Regions from separate parts of the Acetobacter sp. P5B1 genome, predicted to be linked through region 2. Evidence: riboswitches for the same ligand, from Rfam matches in the RefSeq annotation. Region 2 holds a riboswitch; each other region holds the start of a gene.

Region 1 (5,602 bases), on a different contig from region 2:
GCAGCTCAGGCTTTTGCTGCCCCAGCCCCCGCCTTGCCCTCGGTCCAGAGCCCTGAGCAGGATGAGAAAGCCCTTTCCGCACGGCGGCATTCTCGGGAGAAAAAAGCCGATACAAAAGAGACCATTGATGTCTCGGCCTCACGGCATGGTTTGCTGGCGCGGAGTGGCTTTGCCGCCACCAAAACAGACACGCCGCTTGAGCAGACGCCTCAGAACATTACGGTCATTACGCAGGAACGGATGGCTATTCTGAATTCCCGCAGCGTTTCGGATGCTGTGCGGTATTCTGCGGGGGTATCCGATTATGGGTCCAAGGATGACCCCAGAGGGTATTTTGGAACGATCCGGGGCTTCTCACCCGACATTTATCTGGATGGCACACGCACGCCGGATGCGGCCTCATCACAGTCGTTCAGCATTGAACCCTGGGGGCTGGAGGAAATGGATGTTCTGCGCGGTGCAACATCCGCTCTGTATGGGTCCGGGCAGCTTGGCGGTATTATAAATGCCGTGAGCAAGCGCCCGAATGCAGGACAGAAAAATGAGATTAATTTCCAGACGGGGGCTTATAGTCGTGTGCAGGGCGCTGCCGATATTGGGGGAGCGCTCAATGCCTCCAAAACACTGATGTGGCGCTTTAACGGGCTGATCCGAAAATCAGATACCTATGCCAAAAATATCAAAAACAACGAGATTTATGTGGCACCGTCCTTAAGGTGGGAGCCTGATGACAAGACGGATTTGACTCTTCTCGCCAGTTTTGAACAACTGGATGCAGGTTCCACGGCGCAGTTCCTGCCGGCAGCCGGAACCCTGACGGCAACACGCTATGGCCGGATTGCCCGTGATTTTCTGTCAAGCGATGCAGATTACGACGTTTATTCCAAACGACAGGCGGCTGTTGGATACAGTTTTTCCCGCAAAATTCTGCCTAACTGGACCATGACCCAGAATATGCGCTACGCCCATCTGGATCTGGATTATCGCTTTGTGACAACGCAGGCTCTTTCCAGTGATCAGCGAACCATTACGCGACGCGCCCTGCTGCAATCAGCTAATTATAATAATGTGACGCTGGATACCCGGTCTGACCTCAAGCTGAAAACCGGGCCTGTTAAGCATGAACTTCTGGTTGGTGTTGATTTCCGCAGTGATTTTCTGGCGAACCGTCGCGGCCAGAACACAGCGCCCTCACTCGATCTTTATGCGCCGGTTTACCGCGCCATTACCTGGCCGACCTATGGCACAACGACCAACACGAACGAGACAGAAAGCCAGACCGGTATTTACGCGCAGGAGCAGGCCGACTGGAAGAATTTCCATTTAACCCTGTCCGGGCGTGGAGATTTTACCGAAAGCATGACGGTGGATAACCTGACGGCTCAGCGCACACCGCAAAACAACAACGCGTTTACGGGCCGTGCTGGCCTGCTCTATTCCGCACCTTATGGTCTGTCGCCCTATGTGTCCTATGCGACATCATTCCAGCCGCAGGTGGGCACAACGCGCCTGAATACGGCTTTCCTGCCGACAAAAGGGCGGCAGATTGAAGCGGGTCTGAAATATAAGCCATCCCAAAAAATGCCATGGGGTGACCATTTTATGCTGACAGCGGATTTTTTTGATCTTGTTGAGACCAATATTCTGACACCTGACCCTGTTGATTCAACCTATGATATTCAGGCCGGTGAACAACGGACCAGAGGGTTTGAGTTTGAAGGCATGGGACGCCTGCCGTGGAACATCAGTTTTATTGCGTCCTTTACCTATCAGGACCCAAAAATCACAAAATCCACAACTACCGCACAAATTGGCCAGCGTCCGGTGGCAGTACCCTCTCACATGGCGTCTGTTTTCCTGAAAAAGGATTTTCATATTTGGCGTGATCTTGTGGCCGGCGTGGGAGGGGGCCTGCGCTATACAGGGAACACGGCGGGGGCGTTGCCTGAAACATTTTCTGTGCCCAGCCAGCTGGTAGGCGATGTGGTGGCTCATATTGATTACAAACGGGCGTCAGTCCAGCTCAACGGCACAAACATTGCCAACAGCCGCTATGTTGCCATCTGCACGCGCAATGTTGCCTGTGCGTGGGCTCCGGGACGCGCCATGTTTGTGACGCTGGCTTATCGCTGGTAGCGAGATTCGCCCTCCCCTTTTGGAATGCAACCAATAGGACTTTCCTCGTATTTTCCCTAGATCGGTTACATGATTTTCAGAAATTCGCCGTGACGGAGAAGCGGGCGGAGCGGGGTTCCAAGGGGTGGTAGGTGGAGCCGGTTTCGACGGGGGATGTGGGGGTGAGGCGGTAGTCGTAGGCGTATTGGGAGGCGGAGGCGTGGGTGTTGGTCAGGTTGTAAATGCTGGCCTGCACCTGAAGGTATTTTGTGATGTGGTAGCCGACATCCATGTTCACTTCCTTATAGCCGTGGGAGCGCAGGGAGTTATCCTCGATTAACGGGTAGGAGCCGAGCCAGCGGAACTGCACACCGCCGAAGAAGCCGCTGGGGTGGTCGGCCAGCAGGCCGAAGGAGCCGATAAAGTTGGGGGCGTTGGCCACATACAGCCCCGGCAGGCCATAAAGGCCGGGATTACCCGTGAAATAGCGGGCGTGGGTGGAGGCAATATCTGCGTTAAGTTCCAGCCAGGGCAGCGGGTGATACTGGCCGGAGAGTTCAAACCCCTGCCGGCGGCTGGGGGCGCCGGCATCGTTGACGCCTTCATCCGCGTCGTAAGTGAGTTCTGAACTGAAATCGATACGGAAAAAGGCGGCCTGCAGGTTCAGTTTTGGGATGATGTTGGTGCGGACGCCCAGTTCCTCACTGGTGGCACGGGTCATGAACGGGGTGGCGATGGCACCGTTGGCAATGCCATCAGTCGGCACGGTGCCGAGGACGGCGCGGATATCGTTAGAATGGTAGCCCTGCCCTGCGCTGATATAAAATTCCGTTTTATACCACGGGCCGAAAATCAGGCTGCCTTTGGGCTGAAAAAGCCACTGATGCACACGGCCCCTATAACCGGAAACGAGGCTGTGATCTGAGCCTCCGTAATAATCCCCACGCAGGCCGACAACGGTACGCAGCCAGGGCAGCCAGTGGGTGATGTTCTGGCCGAACAGACCGACATTGCCTTGTGAGACGTTATCCCCATTACAGACATACTGGCCGGTGGGCACGCTGCTATCCGGGCAGTCGGGCAGGACTTTGCGCTGGCGGGTATGGCGGCGGTCGATATAAATGCTGTCCCAGCGGCCTTGTACGCCAAAAGTGGTGTCTGTAGCGCGGTGCAGGAAGGTGTCATGCCGCTGGTATGCCGATGTGCCGCCAAAGGTGGTGCGGGTTTCGTCCTGCTGTTCCTGATCGCCATTGATGGGGTCGTTCAGATAATGGCTAAAATCGTTCCATAGAGTCAGGCGGCTATGCACGACGTAAAGCGATGTTTTGAGCTGCCAGTTATCGTTATGCAGAATATGATGCGCGGAAACGCTGAACCGTTCGGAATAGCCGCCGTCACTTGGGTCCAGAGAGCCGTAACGGCTGATGAGGCCTTTCTGGTAGGCCTCCAGAGGCTGGTCGGTCGTGTTGTTCCATTGGCCTCGGTAATACAGGCCGGTCAGGTTGAATTTGGTGTGTTCTGTGGTGTGGGTGTAGCGCGCGGCGGATTTGATGCCCCGGAAGTTGTCCGGATGCGCCCACGGGCCATTGAGGTGGTCTATTGAGAAAGCACCAAGCAGTTTATCGCCATTTTTGAAGTGCGCCGTATCGCCAATAAACGCATGTTCGTCGCCCAGTGTGCCGAGACTGCCAGAAGCCTGCCCGCGCAGGTCATCCGTTAAGCGGATATGGTCGGACCCGACGACGCCGAAATCCCCGACATCCGCGTAAAATGGGCCTTTGGTGTAATCGATGCCCTGTGCGAGTTCCGGCATGAGGAAATTGACATCCGTATAGCCCTGCCCGTGGGCGTGGGTGGGTTCATTAACCGGGATATCATCCACAAAACTGGCAAGGTCTGTGCCGTGGTCCAGATTGAAGCCGCGGAGAAGATACTGGTTGGCCTTGCCCTCGCCCGAATGCGCGGTGACGACCAGACCGGGGACAGATTCCAGCAACTGCCCCACTCGGTAAACCGGGCGCAGGCGGAGTTCCTTGGCGGTAATGCTGCCCTGACTGGCCGTGAGCGCGCGGCCCATGGGATCTGTATGTGAGGCGATGACCTGAAGATGCTCTTCCCCGTGGGCCTCGGTTGTTTTGTGGCCGAGGAGTTTTTGGGGGGACCCTGCCGGCGTGATGGGAGGCGTGACCGGGGAGGCCCGGCGGGCTGCATCTTTGGATGGCGTGGGTTTGGCAGACGGTGCGGCGTGTGCTGCGGTGAAGGCAGAGGCGCAGAGGAGCGCGACGATAAACGGAGAGCGTCCGCGCCGGACAGGACGCGGAGACACAACGTGACCCATAACTGTTCCCCGATATCCGGCTCACCCCGTCCGGCTATCATGACTGAGCGACGAAGGCAGGTCTCCTGGCTCACGGGGATTGTCTGACGCGCCTTCCCAGCCGTTATGGGGCCAGTGGCGTGATGCATCAGCGCACCGTTTACAGTTGCGGGGGCAGCCGCTGCCTGAACCCCGGACCTGTATGCCCAGCCGGATCCTTCAGCGTTCCCTTTTCACTCGCTTGCGCGAGACCTTCGACAGTCGCAGAGGTAGGGGATGGGCTTTGGGTGGGTCAAGGGTATGGGTGCCTTGATTTCAAAAAAACGTCACGTGCTGGCAGGGGCTGGCCGGTGTAGGAAGGAGGCGTGAAATCCTTCTGCTTGTGAGCAAGATGATGCCTCAGTCTTCCCGTCCCGGACCAGAAATTTCCTCTTCCTCTGTGCAGCGGGAGGCCGCGACGGAACGCTGGCTGGCCACGTTGCGCCAGAAAATAAAGGCGGATGGCACGCAGCCGCGTGTGCATTTTAGCCGCACACCAGACCGCCCGCTGGACCATGAGGGCGTGATACGGGATTTTGAATAACCGTTCACATTCTGTGAGCGGAGGCAACGGCCTTTTATCCTGAGCGTTTCAGGCAGGTGATGGCATCCGGCGTTCCGGATGCAGCGTGCTTTCTGACGTGATGAGGACCCTGCCGTGATGACCCTGCCCCGCAAACCGGTTTTGAGTATGGCGCTGGCTGCTGGCCTGCTGGCGGCAGGAGCGTTCATCGCCCCGGCACAGGCCCAGCGTAGCATGCTGTTTTCTGGCACCCTGGCACCCGAGCATGGTGCGCCTGCGCAGGTGCACGGGAATGTGGTGGCGCTCTATTACGCCGGGGCGCATGTGCTGCGCTATACCGTGACATGGGACGGGCTGAGTGGCCCGGTGACGATTGCGCATCTGCACGGCCCTGCCCTGCCCGGCAAGGATGGGCCGCCGGAAGTGACGGTGCACGGCCCGTATAAAAGCCCGCTGAGTGGCAGTGTGATGCTGAGCACGGAGACGGAGCGGGATTTGCTGGATGGGCGTATTTACCTGAACCTGCATACCCAGAAATATCCGAATGGTGAGGCGCGGGCGTGGTTGGGGAAGAGTGAATAGTCCGTAGCGCGGCACTATTTGATGGC
Region 2 (5,602 bases):
CGGCGCATGGCGGAACAACCAGACCGCAACAGCGCCCCCGGCAAGCAGCGGGGCAATGGCTTTGAGCAGTCTTATTCTCAGAGCGGCCGTTTCGGCTGGCGGCATCGCGGCACGCAGAAAAATGGAATCCACATTGGCAAAAAACCAGTCATGCGCATGGCCGATGACGGCGTAAAACAGGAAAACTGCCGCCGTGGGCAGGACTGCCGGGAGCACCCAAAGGGCGGCATCCGCACACAGGCCGCGCCGTGTCTGCCCATGGCGCGCCGCATACCAGAGCAGGTAAAGCCCCAGAAAACAGCCTTCAAACACCGTGGTGTATTTGATCTGCATGGACAGGCCAAACAGCCCCATGGCCAGCATGCCGACCCGGCGCACCTGCCGGGGGCCATCTGGTGCCAGTACCACTTTGAACAGAACCAGCGCCATGGCGGCCGCCACAAGCAGCGTATAGAAAACCGGCGTCTGCCCGCCTTCACCCCCGCACAGGGTGAGGCCGGTACAATACAGCATGGCCGCCACCACTGCGCCGCCGCGCGATGTCAGGGTGCGGGCCATTTTGTAGAGCAAAAGGCTGGTGCCCCACACCGCCAGTGCCGCACCTATTTGATAGGCCAGCACACGATACGGCCCAAAAAGATGAAAACCCGCGTAAAGCACAAATAAAAGCGCAGGCTTTCTGTCCCAGAAGGCGAGATAGGGCAGATCCCCGTGTAAAATCCGACCTCCGCCAAAGAGGTAGAATTCTTCATCAATATTAAGGAGAGGATTTCCGAATGTCTGAAAACGCGAGGCAACCGTAAAGAGCAGAAGCAGGACGGCAGGCATAAAACGGTGGTGGAAAAGCGTTTTAAAAAAGGGAGCGCGCAGAGACATAGAGATCCGAAGGGGCTTTTGCCTGAATGGTTTTCCAGCCCGCCGGGCCAGCAGAAGGAAACATACAAGGTTTCTTTGCTGGCCTCTGTAAAATGAAATTTAAAATTTCTGAGCGCGGCCTATCAGCACGGGTGTGGCAAGGGCACCAAAAATCAGCCCCATGCTACCCCAGAGCACAGCCTGCATGCCAAGCGCAGACTCCCGAAAGCGCCAGAGCACCACAGCGGGAAATCCGTCCGGCACCTCATTCACATCCGGCAGACCAAACTGCACAAGGGCGACCAGCAGGACAAACACTGCCCCACCACACAGCCACCCGGTCCACGCATCCCGCATCTGCGCAACCTTCTGGCCAATCAGACAGGCAATGGCGGCTACGCAAATGGACAGCGCAATCATCACAAAATAGGTTTCCGTGCGCAGTGCCAGCGTAGCGGGGTTGCCCACAGCGGGTGGGTTAGGCGGATATTTCAGGTCCGGCACCAGCACCACGGTCACAAACCCCGCCACGGCCAGCAAAAGCGCCAGCACGCGAGGGGACTGGAAAGACAGCCGCCCATAGGCAAAGGAAAACACCAGCGCAAACAACCCGCCAAAGCCCGCGCCATACAGCACCGTGGCTGTGGCCAGACCGTAACTGGCCTGCACAGAGCGGCTGATCATCTCGTGTTCGGGTGCCGCGCCTTCAGCCGCACTGCGGGCGGCTTCAAACGCAATGGCCAGCGCCACCTGTGGTTCGCCAAAAAAACGGGCAAACACAAAGGCGAGCGCCGCCGCAAGGCACCCGGCAATCATGCCGCGTGCCAGCAAACGTCCAGCAATCATCAGGAAAAATCCCTGCTCTTTAGTGGCAGGGGAAGCCCAGCAGATGGCGGCCATCATGCACAAACTCATGCACTTCATGGCCGGAAATCAGGGAGACAGCACCCTGTTCCGCGCCCACAAAATACAGCATCAGTACAGACAGCAGCAGGCCAAACACCGCCCAGGGCAGCAGAGCGCCAACGGGAATGGCAACAGGTGCGGGCGCCGCAATGGCCCGTGCGCGGGAGGAAGAGGGGTGCATCATCAAACAGGCTCCGCTGGTAAAAACGCGTTCCGCGGTGGAAAAAACGACGCTGAGGGTCTGACTTCCCGCTCTAAAAAAGCGGATTACAGTGGCGCGACCGTGCCGGACTCTCACCAGCTTCCTCAGATCAGCCTGTAGTCTGAACGGCCCCTCCGCCCCTGTCAATTCATACAAAAGCAGGTGGGACCTCTGGAGTCAGAACAGCGCGGTGAAACCCGCCAGCACCAGACACTCGGTGAACACCGCAGCCGCCCCCAGCACATCGCCCGTATAACCGCCCAGCAACCGCCGCGCGGCCATGCCCACCAGCCCACAGGCCGCAAGGGCTATCGCCACAGCGGAGAGGCTTACCAGCACCGTCATCTCTCCCGCCAACGCCACAACGCTCACCCCCCCCAGAGCCAGCCCGATCCAGAGCGGCCCACGCGGCAGGGGGTTGAGCGAGCGGGCCAGACCATCAGGCCGGGCAGGGGGCAGGCAGGCGGGTAACACCAGCAGCACCGCCCGCGCCAGACACGCGGAGACGGCCAGCGCCAGCACAGCCACCCCAGCGGGAAGCGCTGCCACAGCCGAGGCCCGCACTAACAGACTCAGGCACAGCGCCATGACGCCGTAACTGCCAATCCGGCTGTCCCGCATAATTTCCAGCCGACGCTCCCGCGTGGCCCCGCCACAGCCGTCGGCCATGTCGGCCAGTCCGTCTTCATGCAGGCCGCCGGTCAGCACACACTGGAACGCCAGCGCAAGCCCCGCCGCCGGCAACGCCGCCACATGGCTCAGCCGCAGCAGCCAGAAGACTGCCCCGACGACCGCCCCAATCGCCGCGCCAATCAGCGGCCAGCACCAGATGGAACGGCCCATCGGCCACAGCGCCGTGCTGGCGCGTTGCGCGGGGGAGAGCAGCCAGCCCACGGGCAGGCGCGTCAGTAAACTCAGCCCGCAGGCCAGATCCAGCCGCAGCCGCGCACCAAAGGACTCAGCCGGGGCGGGGGTGTTCATGTGCGGCCCGAAACCGCAGCCTGCGCAAACGTCGCCATGCCATTATGGCAGGCCACCGCTGCCCGCAGCAGAGGCACCGCGAGTGCTGCGCCCGACGCTTCCCCCAGCCGCAAACCAAGGTCCAGCAACGGCACCAGCTCCAGCTTTTCCGCCAGCCGCGCATGGCCCGCTTCCGCAGAACAATGGGAGAGGCGCGTATGGTCCAGCCCGCCTGCTGCCAGCCGCGCCAGTGGAGCGACTGCCGCCGTGCAAACAAATCCATCCAGCAGCACCGGAATGCCGTAATGCCGCGCCGCCAGCGTCGCCCCCAGCAAGGCCGCGAGTTCATACCCGCCCAGTCTGCGGGCTATTTCCAGCGGGTCAAATACGGCCACGGCCTCAGCGGCACCCTGTGCCGCCGTCATTTCCGCCTTATGATGCGCCAGAGCGGCATCAATCACCCGCGCCTTGTGCGCCACCCCCGGAGCATCCAGCCCCGTGCCACGCCCGGCCCAGTCTGCCCCGGCACCTCCAAACAGCGCCGCCGCCAGTGCTGAAGCCGCTGTGGTGTTGCCAATGCCCATTTCCCCCAGACACAGCAGGTCACAGTCACGCGGCACGGCGTCATACCCCGTCCGTACAGCCTCCAGAAACGCGGCTTCTGTCATGGCCGGAGCCGTGGTGAAATCTGCCGTGGAGGCCAGCCCCAGCACCGGCACCACCCGCAACCGGGCGTCTGCCACGCGGGCAAGCTGATTGATAGCCGCCCCGCCGCTTTCAAAATTCTGGACCATCTGGGCCGTCACATCCTGCGGCCAGGGCGAAACCCCTTGCCGCACCACGCCATGATTGCCCGCAAAAATCAGGATCTGCACCTGCTCAAGCTGAGGCCGCGCCCGCTTCTGCCAGCCGCCGAGCCAGCGCGTCAGCTCTTCCAACCGCCCCAGACTGCCGGCTGGTTTGGTCAGCTCGGCCTCGCGGTCGGCAATCTGCCGCTGCGCCGCAGCATCGACCCCCGGCAACGCCGTACAGGCAGCCCGCAGGGCAGAGAGGGAGTCAATCGACCGTTTCGGATCGTGGAGTATGCTCGTTTTCATGGGCCGCATGGATACAATCTAAAGACCCGACATCATAACCCTGTTTTTCGAACGCTCCATCCAGCATGGGGTATGGAAACGAGCGGGAGACCTCTTTCCTTCCCGCTCTTCAGGCCTTCATGACACCGAGAGACTGAATTTCGGCCTCAAACTCTGTCTTCATGGCCGCTTTTTCCGCGTCCGAAAGCCACGAGGCCTCAACCGTCCGCAGAGACATCGCCGCGACCTCTTCCACACTCAGGGACAGACTACGCGCCATCGTCACGTACGTCGTGCCAATATCCGTCCCGAACATCGGCGGGTCGTCCGTACAGGGAACCAGAAACAGTCCCGCCTCATGCATCGCTTTCAGCGTTTCTGCCCGCTTTTCCATGCGCTGCGGCACACAGGTATGGGAGCAGACCGTAAACGGCACCCCGCGGTCCCTGCACCGGCATGTCAGAACCGGGTCCGCCAGCATATTATAGCCGTGATCAATCCGGTCACAGCCCAGAACATCAAGGCAGGTTTCGACATTGCGCGGGGGTGCCTGTGCCAGCGTCTGATTGTCCTCACAGGCATGCGCCGTGCAGCGCAGACCGGCGGAGCGGGCCAGAGCATAGGCATCCTTAAACAACTCCGGCGGGCCTTTGAATTCGGCACAGTCCATGCCGATCCCGATAACCTCCTCCCGCCGATGGGCGAGCACGTCCCGCACCATCGCTATCGCGACCTCCGGCCCGAGTTCGCGATTAATGGCAGGGATCAGGCGGCCGGTAATGCCGAAGTCTTCTTTTGCCTGTCGAAGACCATCAATAAACCCGTCCACCATGGTCTCGTAACGGACCCCGTGCGGGTAATGGTAATTCGGACTAAAGAAAAACTCGGCGTAGCGCAGGTTGCCTTTCCGATACCCGTCCGCAAGCGCCTCGTAAGACACACGCGCAAAATCATCCCGTGTGATCATGCACCGGCCTATGACCTCAAGCCGCGCAAGAAAATCGTAGAAATCCGTAAACGCATAGAACTTGTCTGGGTCCGTCACCGGCAGAGGGACACTGTTCTTCGCCGCAAGAGCGAAAACGGTTTCCGCACTCAGTGAGCCTGCCAGATGGCAGTGCAGGTCAATTTTCGGAATGGCTCTTATAAGAGTGTCAAGGCTCATAACAGATCTTTCTTAGTGTGAACGCCCACCGCACCCCGACCACGCCACAGAGGACAAAACACGATGGCGCAGTTGGCCAGCAGTCCGATCAGCCCCGGATTAACACCGCCAAGAGAGGCCCCGGACGCAAATAACGCGATCGCCAGGGCCGCCCCCGAAAAAAGTCCCAGCCCCGCAATCCGGGCAGAAGCCGGCCAGCCCGTCAGAATCAGGAACCACAAAGACGCAAACTGAATCCCGACATAACCGCTGACATTCAAAGCCGTTAGCATGATTGCAGGCGCATGCGCCGTGGCAACCAGTGCCAGCACAAGAAACAGGATAACCGCCAGATTAATGGCCCGTTTGGGGTGCCGACGCCCCAGTTTAGGTGCAATGTTTCGCGTCATCATCGCCGCGATATTGAGAGACGTGGCCGCCAGAACCTGCAACCCGGCC
Region 3 (5,602 bases), on a different contig from region 2:
TGATGGCGCTGGCACGAAGGACCATTACGTGCCATCGCTGTTTAACAACTCCACAGTGGGGGCCGGGCGTCCGGATAACCTGATTATGACCATCCTCAAAGGGGTGGATCGCACGGCAGGCACGGAACATGCCTTCATGCCGGGCTTTGATGGTCAGTCCAACGTCCAGCGTCTGAGCGATGCGGAAATTGCGGCCCTGACAAACTACATCACGGCCACATTCGGCACCGGCGACCATCAGGTGACGCCGGAACTGGTCAAAAGTCTGCGGAAAGATACCCCGGTGGTCAATCCACTGGCCAAAGGCAAATAAGGTAACCTCAAGACAGGCCGGACCATTCTTCAAGGGTCCGGCCCCTGATTCGGGTTGGGAGGAGGGCAGGGGACTGCCCGGTTGCTCTCTTCCTCCCGCCTCACCCCCTCCCGTCACAAAATTGTCTTCCTTCCCACCCGGTGGCTGGCATGGGGCAGGTGCGCCCTCCGGCATGCGGCCTGTGGGGCATTTCCCCAGCTTTTCCGCGGCTGCTGGCGTGGCCGATCTGAGCAGGAGCGGGTTTCGTAAAACCCGCCAACCTCACTCTCCTGTTCACGAATTGTTGCAGCGGTTTTTTAGGGGAAGATTTTTAGAAAAAATACGATATGGACACCGCCCTTTGACGAACGCTTTGAGCAAGGGTGAAAACAGTGTTCAGCACGCTTTCTGTTTCAACACGGATCGGCCTTGTCGCGCTGTGCGCGGCAACCTTTACGGCTATCACCAGTGAGCTTGCTCCCGTTGGGCTTCTGCTGGATATGGCGCGCGCTTTTAACATCAGCACAGGCCGCGCCGGGCTTGCTGTCAGCGCCTATGCGCTTATTGTCACGGTGGCCGCTGTCCCGCTGACGGTGCTGACCGCGCGCGTCGAGCGCAAACGTCTGCTGCTTATCGCCCTTTCGGGGTATGTGGTTTCCAACCTGATTTCAGCCTTTGCGCCCACCTTTGGCATCGTGTGTTTTGGCCGCGCGATTGGCGGCGGCGCGCATGCGCTGCTCATGTCCATGGTGTCCGCCTATGCGGCCCATCTGGTTCCTAAAAAACTGACAGGCCGGGCCATCTCTTTTGTGTTTGGTGGCTCTTCCATGGGCGGCGTGCTGGGCGTGCCGGGAACGGCGGCCATCAGCCAGCTGGCGGGCTGGCGCGTCGCTCTTATGGTCGTGGCGGGTCTGGCTGCGGTCCTGACGGTGCTGATTGCGGTGTGTCTGCCGCCCGTCATCAAACCCGCCGGGCGTCCGTCCGGGCCTTATAAAGTGCCGCGTGAGTCTGTCCGGGCTTTTGCGTGGGTAATCTCGGCCAATGCGCTGTTTTTTGTCGGGCATAACGTGGTGTACACCTACATCGCCCCGCTGCTGATGGCGCATGGCCTGCCGGAAACCTCTGTCAGTGTGGCGCTGCTGTTTATCGGGGTGTTCAGCCTGTCCGGCCTGTGGGCGTCTGGCCTTATGGTGGACCGCTGGCCACGTGTGGGGGTGCTGGCATCGGGGGCTGCTATTTCGCTGGGGATTGGGCTGCTGGGCGGCCAGTTTATGCCGGCATGGGGTGGCGTGGGTGTCGCGGCTCTGTGGTGCGCGGGCTATGCGTCCATCATTCCGTTCATGATGTCCGGTGCCATTCGTGCCCGTGCCACCACGGCGGATACGGCCGGGGCGGCCATCAACAGCACCAGTAACCTCGGCATTCTGCTTGGTTCCGCACTCGGCGGGCAATTGCTGGCGGTGTATGGGGTCAGCGTTCTGGTGCCGGTGGCGCTTGGCGTCTGTGCGCTCTCCATGCTGGTCATTCTGCTTAGCGGTAATGCCTTCCCCGCGCATCTGGGCGAGCATGAGGATGAAGAGGCGGCGGAACAGGTGTGTGCGGAACGCGGTCCGCTCATGACTTGAAAAATACCCCGGTTATGCGATGCTCAGCCGCATGATGGTGTCCCGCAAGGGATGAAAAGGGAAGAACGGTGCGCAGCTTCGGCTGCAAGGCCGTCGCTGCCCCCGCAACTGTAAGTGATTGCATGGTCCGCTGTGGGCCTGCCCCCTCAACCGGGCAGGTCCATGCCACCGGCCCCCACCGGGCCGGGAAGGCAGGCAGACCCGCAGACTGCATGGTTAACCCCCGTGCAGACCCTGCACGACACAAGCCAGGAGACCTGCCATCATCCGCAAGCCCATCGGGGCGTGCGGTTGTCTGAGGTGTCGTGTCCGGCGGGGTGCCCGGAAGGCGAGGGTGCGCCGCGCCGCGCATCACTTCTGCCTTGGCAGAAGCACCGGTTGTGCACTCCGTTTAAGTGCCGTTCCGCAGGGAATGGTGCCTGATCGGGAAAATTTTATGCCTGCGTCTGTTACGCACTCCGCCTCTCCCCCCACATCCCCTGCTGCTGCGGCAGAAGGCCCGGTGCTGCATGTCTGCACCACGTGCCGCCGCGGTGGCCCCGCCATGGAGACCCCTCCGGGCGCACAATTGCTGGACCGCCTGCAAACGGTGCTGGACGCCAGCCCGCAACCCATCACTCTGCGTCCCGTTGCCTGTCTGGCAGCGTGTGACCGGGGCTGCACGGCGGCCATTGCCATGCCGGGCCGCTGGACATGGCTGCTCGGCCATCTCGGCCCGGAAAAAGCGGAAGACCTGCTGGCTTACGCAAAACTTTACGCCGCCTCGGCAAAGGGCACGGTCATGCCGTCCCGCCGCCCGGCCTCACTCTCTGATATGATTCTGGGCCGTGTGCCCGCAGCCGAACAGGAGCCGTCATGACCGGTTTACCCGCCCGCGTTCCCGTAACCATCATCACCGGCTTCCTCGGGGCCGGAAAAACCACGCTCCTGCGGCACATTCTGCAAAAAGCGCAGGGCCATCGCATTGCCGTGGTGGTGAATGAATTCGGCTCTCTGGGCATTGATGGAGAAATCCTGCGTGGCTGCGGCGTGGAAGGCTGCCGGGAGGACGATATTGTCGAACTCACCAATGGCTGCCTGTGCTGCACCGTGGCGGATGATTTCCTGCCCACTATGGAAGCCCTGCTGGACCGCGCCGACCCGCCGGAACATGTGGTGATTGAAACCTCCGGCCTCGCGCTGCCCAAGCCGCTGCTCAAAGCCTTCGGCTGGCCCACCGTGCGCAGCCGTATGACGGTGGATGGGGTGATTACGGTTCTGGACGCTCCCGCCGTGGCCTCTGGTCGCTTTGCGGATGACCCGGAAGCCGTCGCCAAACAGCGCGAGGCTGATCCCTCACTGGATCATGACAATCCTCTGGCCGAAGTGTTTGAAGACCAGCTCAACGCAGCGGACCTGATTGTTCTGAACAAGACCGACCTGCTGGACGCCGCTCAGCTTGATGCCGTGGAAGCCGAGATCAAAAAGCTCTGCCCGCGCCCGGTGCGTATTATCCGCGCGCAGGATGGCAAGGTGGACCCCGCCGTGCTGCTGGGCCTTGGTGCGGAGGCCGAGGCCGATCTTCAGTCCCGCCCGTCACACCATGATGCGGAAGATGGCGAGCATGAGCATGATGATTTTGAAAGCTTCGTCGTCACCGTGCCGGAGCAGCTTTCTGTCGAACGCTTCCTGACACTCCTGCAGGATGTGGCCGCCCGGTATGACGTGCTGCGCATGAAAGGCTTTGCCACTGTGCAGGGCAAACCCATGCGTCTGGCCGTGCAGGGCGTGGGCACGCGCTTCCGGCATGAGTTTGACCGCCTGCTGACCCCGCAGGACGCCCGCACGGGCCGCATTGTGGTCATCGGTCAGAAGGGGCTGGATGAGGCCGCCATTACGGCAGCCCTCGCGGCAGATGCCGCCGCAACCACCGCCGGTTAAACAGGCAGGACCGCCCTATGCACCTCCTTGTTCGGGAAAACAGGACGCTTGATGAGCAGGATGAGGCCGAAGACCTCGGCCTGCCGCCTGCGGATCTGGTGGTCCTCTCCTTTACGGAGAGCGATCTGCTCGGCCTGCTCCACGCGCAGGAGCGGCTAAAGGCCGAACACGGGGCAGAGGGGGCACCGCCGTCTCTTCAGGTCACCAGTCTGGCCCGGTTGCGCCACCCCATGTCGGTGGATTTGTATCTGGAAACCACACTGGCGCAGGCCCGCTGTGTGGTGGTGCGTCTGCTGGGCGGTCTGGATTACTGGCGCTATGGCGCGGAGGAACTGGCCGCATGGTGCCGGGAGCATAAGGTACCGCTGGCCCTCCTGCCCGGTGAGGCCATGCGGCAGGGAACGAGTGCCTCAGTCCCCATGCAGGATGATACCCGTCTGGCGGACCTCTCCACCGTTCCTGAAGAAATCCGTAATCGGTTAAACGGATTTTTTCAGCATGGTGGAACCCGCAATATGGTGAACGCCCTGCGCCTGATGGCCAGTATTGCCGGACAAGGCCCGGATGAGGGCGCGCAGCCAGAGCCTTTGCCGCAATGGGGCCTCTATCGCACCGTGACAGGCGTTCCGGTTGTAAAAGCCACAGCCGCAGACGGGATTGATCGGGAGGCCACCCGCCTGCCGTCAGGCCGTGTCATGCGGGCCACGCTGGTATTTTACCGCGCGCATCTGATGGTAGGGGATATTGCCGCACTGGATCTGCTGGCCGAAACCCTCGCGGCGCAGGGCTGCACGGTGGAGATGCTGTTTGTCACCTCGCTCAAAGATCCAGTCGTCGCCAAAGGCGTTGCTGAGGCGCTGAGGCGGTCAAAACCGGATATCCTGCTCAACGCCACGCTGTTTTCCTCCAGAAACCCGCAAGGGGACTCTCCCCTCACCGGGGCGGATGTGCCCATTCTGCAACTGCTGCAACCGGGGGCCACGCAGGCCGTGTGGGAACGCAGCCCGCGCGGTCTCTCCCGGTCGGATCTCGCCATGCAGGCTGTGCTGCCGGAACTGGATGGGAGTATCGCCACCCTTCCTATTTCCTTCCGCGCAGAAGCACCCCCCGGTCTGCCCGCCGCCCGTGTGCCGTATCTGCCCGGCATCCGCCAGACGGCAGACCGCGCACTGGCATGGGCGCGCCTGCGGTATCTGGCACCCGAGCAAAAGCGGGTGGGTATCATCCTGTCCGATTATCCGGGGGCAGGGCTCACGCTGGAAACCGGGCACGTGGCTCACGCTGTCGGGCTGGATGGGTTCGCCAGTCTGGCTTCCATCCTGACCCTGCTGCGGGCGGAGGGGTATCAGACGGGTGCAGCACCTCTGCCCCAACCGGAACAGCTCGCGGCCATGCTGGCGCAAAGTGCCCCCCGGCCTCTGTTCTGCGTCGCCACTTATCGCGCTCTCGCAGCCGGATTGGATGCGGATTTCCTAGCCTCCGTTATTCAGGCATGGGGAGAGCCGGAGCAGGACCCGTGTGTGCAGGACGGCACATTTCGCCTGCGGGCAATAGAACTGGGTCATCTGACTCTGGCCGTACAACCGGACCGCGGGCGGCAGGCCGACCGCAAAGCCCTGTATCATGACCCGGACAGCCCACCCTGCCACGCCTATGTTGCGTTCTATCTCTGGTTACGCAGCGTGCAGCGGCTGGATGCGCTGGTGCATCTGGGCACGCACGGCACGCTGGAATGGCTGCCCGGTAAGGCCGCCGCGCTGTCCGC
Region 4 (5,602 bases), on a different contig from region 2:
ACACCACGCAGTATGTCACCACGATTGAAGAAGACACCTTTACCGAGGGCTTCATGTTCGATGGTTCCTCCATTGCCGGATGGAAAGCCATTAACGAAAGTGACATGGTTCTGCTGCCGGACCCGGAAACAGCCGTGATGGACCCGTTTACGGCCCGCCCGCAGCTGATCCTGTTCTGTGACATCATCGAGCCGTCCACAGGTCAGCCCTATAACCGTGACCCGCGCTCCACCGCCAAGCTGGCTGAGCAGTATCTGAAGTCCTCCGGTCTGGGCGACACCGCCTTCTTTGGCCCGGAAGCTGAATTCTTCATTTTCGACAACGTGCGCTTTGGCACGGGCCCGAACTTCGGCAAATATCAGCTCGACAGCATCGAAGGACCCGGCGCGTCCCTGAAGGACTACCCGGAAGGCAACATGGGCCATCGTCCGGGTGTGAAGGGTGGCTACTTCCCCGTACCGCCGGTGGACAGCGAGAACGACCTGCGCGCCGAAATGCTCGCCACCATGGGTGAGATGGGTCTGCCGATTGAAAAGCAGCACCACGAAGTCGCACAGTCTCAGCATGAGCTGGGCACCAAGTTCGACACGCTGGTTCGCTCTGCCGACTTCATGCAGATCTACAAATACTGCGTGCACAACGTGGCCCATTCCTACGGTAAGACCGCCACGTTCATGCCGAAGCCGATCTATGGCGATAACGGCTCTGGCATGCATGTTCACCAGTCCATCTGGAAAGACGGCAAACCGACGTTTGCAGGCAATGGCTATGCGGACCTGTCCGACACCGCCCTGTATTACATCGGTGGCATCATCAAGCATGCCAAGGCGCTGAACGCCTTCACCAACCCGTCCACCAACTCCTACAAGCGTCTGATCCCGGGCTTTGAAGCTCCGGTGCTGCTGGCTTACTCTGCGCGCAACCGCTCTGCGTCCTGCCGTATTCCGTATGCCACCAACCCGAAAGCCAAGCGCGTTGAAGTCCGCTTCCCGGACCCGACGGCCAACCCGTACCTGGCGTTCTCCGCCATGCTGATGGCCGGTATCGACGGCATCAAGAACAAGATCCACCCGGGCGATGCCATGGACAAGGATCTGTATGACCTGCCGCCGGAAGAACTGAAGCAGATCCCGACGGTTGCCGGCTCCCTGCGTGAAGCGCTGGAAGCTCTGGCTGCTGACCATGAGTTCCTGCTGGCTGGTGGTGTGTTCACCAAAGACCAGATCGAAAGCTACCTGACGGTGAAGTGGGAAGACGTGTATCGCTTTGAACACACCCCGCACCCGGTTGAGTTCGAAATGTACTACTCCGTCTGATCCCTCTCCTTTAGAGGTTCAGTCGATCAGGAACGCGGCCTTCTTCGGAGGGCCGCGTTTTTTTTGTGCCTGCGCCCGGGCTGCACTGTGCCTTTTGGGTGATTGACTCGGCGGGGTGAGGCGATAAGACAACGCCTGTGATGGTTTCCCCCACACAAGGGAATGAAAAGGGAACCGGGTGCAGGCCTTGCTGGCCTTAGTCCCGGGCTGTCCCCGCAACTGTAAGCGGTATGGCTGAGTAGTCCGGACGCAAGGCGTTCGGCCCACTGGAGATGGTGTTTCTCCGGGAAGGGATTGCTCAGCTGCGACGCCGCAAGCCAGGAGACCTGCCATCCAGCAAGTGGTTGCGACCAGGAAACGTCAGTCGGGGTGTGTTGGCGTGCGTAACTGAGTTCTGCCCCGGCTACTTGCCGTATGGGGCAGGCCGGAGACGCTGTCCTGTGGCAACGGCTGACCACAGGATACGAGTATTATGACCTTCCTTCGTTGCGTGCTGACAACCTCCACCATTCTGGCTGTGGCTGGCTATGGCGGGGTAGCGCAGGCTGCTGCCCTTTCTGACGCACAGACGCCCTCAGGCAAATCTCAGGCCCATAAAGCCGCCTCTTCCGGCAAGATCCTGAAAGGTCGGGCCGGAGCGGCGGCTCAGCAGCCGGTCGGCACAGCACCGGCGGGGCGTACACTTGTTTCGCTCAGCCCGTCTCAGGGATTGCCAGAGGTTGTCACGGTCAGTGCGTTGCGCAGGCCAGTGCGGGCGGATGATGTGGGCTCCAGCGTCACCGTGGTCACGGATGAGCAGATTGCCACCCAGCAGCGGCGCACGCTGCCCGATATTCTGGCGCGTCAGCCGGGGCTGAATGTGGTGCGGTCTGGCGGCTTTGGCGGCACAACGTCCATTTTCATGCGCGGTTCAAACGCCAATGACGTGAAGGTGCGGATCGATGGCATGGACATCAATGATGGCAGCTCCGCCGATAATGCGTTTGATGCCGGGCAGTTTGTAACGGACGGTATTGGCTCCATTGAAATCCTGCGCGGCCCACAGAGCGGCCTGTATGGCGCAGATGCCATGGCCGGGGTGATTGATATCAACACCAAACAGGGTGAAGGGCGCTTCAAACCGTTTGTGCGGATTGAGGGTGGATCTTACGGTACCTTCAATCAGGCGTTTGGCGCGTCCGGCAGCAGCGGGCGGTTCCATTATAATGTCGTGTTGTCCCATTACCGCACCGACGGTTTTCATGAAATCCCGCGTTATATTGATCGGTATAATGAGGCCAATCGTGCCCAGCGCCGCGCGGGCGACCGGAATGATAACCGCAGCGCAAACGTCAAACTCGGTTATGATGTCACGCATAATTTTGATCTCGGTCTGACGGCGCGCCTGATACAGGCCAATTATCATACCTTCACATCGTATGATGACGTGTTCACACCGTATAACGGTGACCAGCTGATCCGGGACCAGAATACGCAGAATGAGGCTGTTGTGCGCGGCACAGCGCATCTGTCATCGTTTGGCGGAATGTTCGATCAGGTTTTGGGGCTTGGTTACATGACCAACCGCCGCCGCTACATGCAGGACGGGTCTTATGCAGATGGTGAGCCCGCCATGACGGACCCGTACTATTACCGTTCAACCAGACTCAAGGTGGACTGGCACGGCACGGTGGACCTGCGCAAATACGGGACTCTTCTTGTGGGTGCCGAGCATTTTCATGACACGATTGATGTCTCGACCAGTGACCCGACCGAACCCATGCACACCACAGCAGGCATGGATACCACAGCGGGTTATGGGCAGTATGAAGGCAACTGGAACCGCATTCTCTACGGCGCGGCCAATGTGCGGTATGATTCCAATTCCCGCTACGGCAACCATGTCACCTGGCGTGTGGCTCCGGCCATTCATGTGCCGAACACTGGCACTATTATCAAAGCCAGTGCCGGGTCAGGCTTCCATGCGCCGTCGCTGTATCAGCTGTTTGTCAATCAGCGTGGGGCAGGCTGGGGGGAAGAGGGCAACCCTAACCTGAAAGCCGAAACCATGATTGGCTACGATGTGGGCGTGGAGCAGAAACTGCTGCATGACAAACTGCATTTTGGCGCCACATGGTATGACAACAAGGTGCGGAATCTCATCCAGTCTTCATCCTACGTGTTGCCAGTGGCAGGGAGCGCGTGGGGGGATTACATCTATTCCTACGGCAATGTTGGCCATGCGCGGATGTATGGTGTGGAAGCGTTCCTGGACTGGAAAGCACTGGATACGCTCAGTTTTGCGCTGAACTATACCTGGACCCACGCGCGGGATACGGAAAATAATGCGCCGTTGCAGCGTCGCCCGCAGCATAAGTTCAATTTCAACACCACATGGTCCCCGGTGAAGGACTTCACGCTGTCCGGCAATATTCTCTACACCAGCGGCTGGCGGGATTACCCGTTGGTGGGTGAAAATTATTGCAGCACCTGTGGCAAGGGGCATGGATATTTCACGATTGATCTGACCGCGCATTACAAAATCAATCGCTATATCTCGGTTTTTGCGCGGGCGGATAATCTGCTTAACCGGCAGTATGAAGACCCGATTGGCTACCTACAGCCCGGTCGCGCCGGATATGGTGGCTTTACGCTGAATTACTGATCCCGCACGGGGCGCATGCCAGAAGGCAAATGGCCTTTTTTACGCCATGCGTTAGAGTGACAAGACAGTTTGAGACGTATTTCAGAAAGGTTTTTCCCGTATGGTCACGCAACGCCCCGAAACACAGTACACACAGCGCCAGCCGGTGCGTCGCACGCTTAAGGCACTGGTGCGGTCTGGCATGCTGATGGGCCTGCTCTGCGCATCCGTGTCCGGCACGGCGCTGGCGGAAGACAGCACGGTGCATAACTGGACCACCAGCGGGAATGTGACGGTGGCGGATCGCTTCCCGGATGTGCAGGCGTCCGGCATTGCGCGGCTGCCGGACGGGCGGATTGTGCTGTCTCTCCCCACCAGCGCCCAGCGACATAAAGGCCCGGTGCTGGTTACGTGGACGCAGGGGCAACTGACGCCGTTTCCCAGCAAAGCCGCGCAGAGCAAGATGATTTCTCCGCTGGGTATGACGGTGGACGCCAACGGCCAGCTCTGGCTGCTGGATGAAGGCGTGCGTGCTGGCAGCAAGGCCAAAGCCAAACCGGCCCTGCTGCATATTGACCCGAAGACGAACAGGATTGTCCGTCGTTATGCGTTTGGCACACCTGCTGTGCGGCCAGACAGCCATGTGAATGATGTGCGGGTTGACCTCACACATGGCAGCGCAGGCACGGCATTTGTTAGCGATACGTCCCAGACCACGCACCCCGCTCTGCTGGTGGTGGATCTGGCCAGTGGCAAGGTGCGGCGTATTCTGGAAGAAACCGTGTCCGTAAGCCCGGTGCCGGGTTTTGTGATGGAAGCGGACGGTCGCCTTGGCCGGTATGATGCCGAGCATCCCACCGTGCCGCAGGGCGGGGTGGATGGTGTGGCCCTGAGTGCGGATTCCACGCGCCTTTACTGGTCTCCGCTGTCTTCCCGCCGCCTCTACAGCGCGCCGACAGCTGTGCTGGCAGACCCCAACGCCACGGAAGCCACGCTGGAAGCTGCCGTGAAGGACGAAGGGGAAGTCGGGATTATGGACGGCATGATGACCGCCCCTGATGGCAGCCTGTATGTAACGGATATTGAGCGCCATGCCGTGGTGCGCCGCGCACCGGATGGCAGCCTGTCCCTCGTTGCGCAGGATGCCCGGCTGATTGCACCGGACAGCATGGCGTTTGATGGCAACACCATTTTGCTGACAGTCGGCCAGTGGGCGCGCCTGCCGGACTTCCATAATGGCAAGGACATGCAGGAACGCCCGTATATTCTGGTGCGTATTACCCCGCCTGAAGTCGCAGCTTCAACTCAGCCTGCACAGCAGTAAAAGGTGAGATGGAGCAAAAATGTCTACACAGGATTTTATTTCGACTATCCCGAAAGCTGAGCTGCATCTGCATATTGAAGGCAGTCTGGAGCCGGAACTGATGTTTGCGCTGGCGCGGCGGAACCGGGTTTCCATCCCGTTTTCTTCTGTAGAGGATGTGCGCAAGGCGTATCAGTTTACAAAATTGCAGGATTTTCTGGATATCTATTACGCCGGGGCTGATGTGCTGCTGACGGCGGAGGATTTTCGGGATCTGGCCGTCGCCTATTTTGACCGCGCTGCAGCAGATGGCGTGACGCATGCCGAGATCTTTTTTGATCCCCAGACGCATACGCTGCG

What was found. Region 2 has a riboswitch for cobalamin ahead of KP703_RS13705 (CbtB domain-containing protein). Riboswitches for the same ligand answer to the same signal wherever they lie in the genome.
Region 1: linked by a shared signal. The riboswitch ahead of KP703_RS13595 (TonB-dependent receptor) and the one ahead of KP703_RS13705 (CbtB domain-containing protein) in region 2 are both predicted to bind cobalamin.
Region 3: linked by a shared signal. The riboswitch ahead of KP703_RS12070 (DUF1636 domain-containing protein) and the one ahead of KP703_RS13705 (CbtB domain-containing protein) in region 2 are both predicted to bind cobalamin.
Region 4: linked by a shared signal. The riboswitch ahead of KP703_RS05230 (TonB-dependent siderophore receptor) and the one ahead of KP703_RS13705 (CbtB domain-containing protein) in region 2 are both predicted to bind cobalamin.

Annotation. Positions count from the first base shown of each region.
Region 1 is NZ_JACRVS010000032.1:23,503-29,104, reverse strand. It holds gene KP703_RS13600 (TonB-dependent siderophore receptor) at 1-2,136, shown strand, start outside; gene KP703_RS13595 (TonB-dependent receptor) at 2,213-4,441, opposite strand; cobalamin riboswitch at 4,491-4,703, opposite strand; gene KP703_RS13590 (hypothetical protein) at 4,827-5,015, shown strand; gene KP703_RS13585 (CHRD domain-containing protein) at 5,133-5,576, shown strand.
Region 2 is NZ_JACRVS010000033.1:1,978-7,579, reverse strand. It holds gene KP703_RS13715 (glycosyltransferase family 39 protein) at 1-876, opposite strand, end outside; gene KP703_RS13710 (CbtA family protein) at 976-1,698, opposite strand; gene KP703_RS13705 (CbtB domain-containing protein) at 1,721-1,945, opposite strand; cobalamin riboswitch at 1,980-2,115, opposite strand; gene cobS (adenosylcobinamide-GDP ribazoletransferase) at 2,141-2,944, opposite strand; gene cobT (nicotinate-nucleotide--dimethylbenzimidazole phosphoribosyltransferase) at 2,941-4,020, opposite strand; gene add (adenosine deaminase) at 4,130-5,164, opposite strand; gene KP703_RS13685 (sodium:solute symporter) at 5,161-5,602, opposite strand, start outside.
Region 3 is NZ_JACRVS010000022.1:10,991-16,592, reverse strand. It holds gene KP703_RS12080 (cytochrome c) at 1-313, shown strand, start outside; gene KP703_RS12075 (MFS transporter) at 685-1,917, shown strand; cobalamin riboswitch at 1,936-2,197, shown strand; gene KP703_RS12070 (DUF1636 domain-containing protein) at 2,354-2,776, shown strand; gene cobW (cobalamin biosynthesis protein CobW) at 2,773-3,837, shown strand; gene cobN (cobaltochelatase subunit CobN) at 3,855-5,602, shown strand, end outside.
Region 4 is NZ_JACRVS010000006.1:9,547-15,148, reverse strand. It holds gene glnA (type I glutamate--ammonia ligase) at 1-1,316, shown strand, start outside; cobalamin riboswitch at 1,441-1,665, shown strand; gene KP703_RS05230 (TonB-dependent siderophore receptor) at 1,789-3,960, shown strand; gene KP703_RS05225 (L-dopachrome tautomerase-related protein) at 4,142-5,263, shown strand; gene KP703_RS05220 (adenosine deaminase) at 5,283-5,602, shown strand, end outside.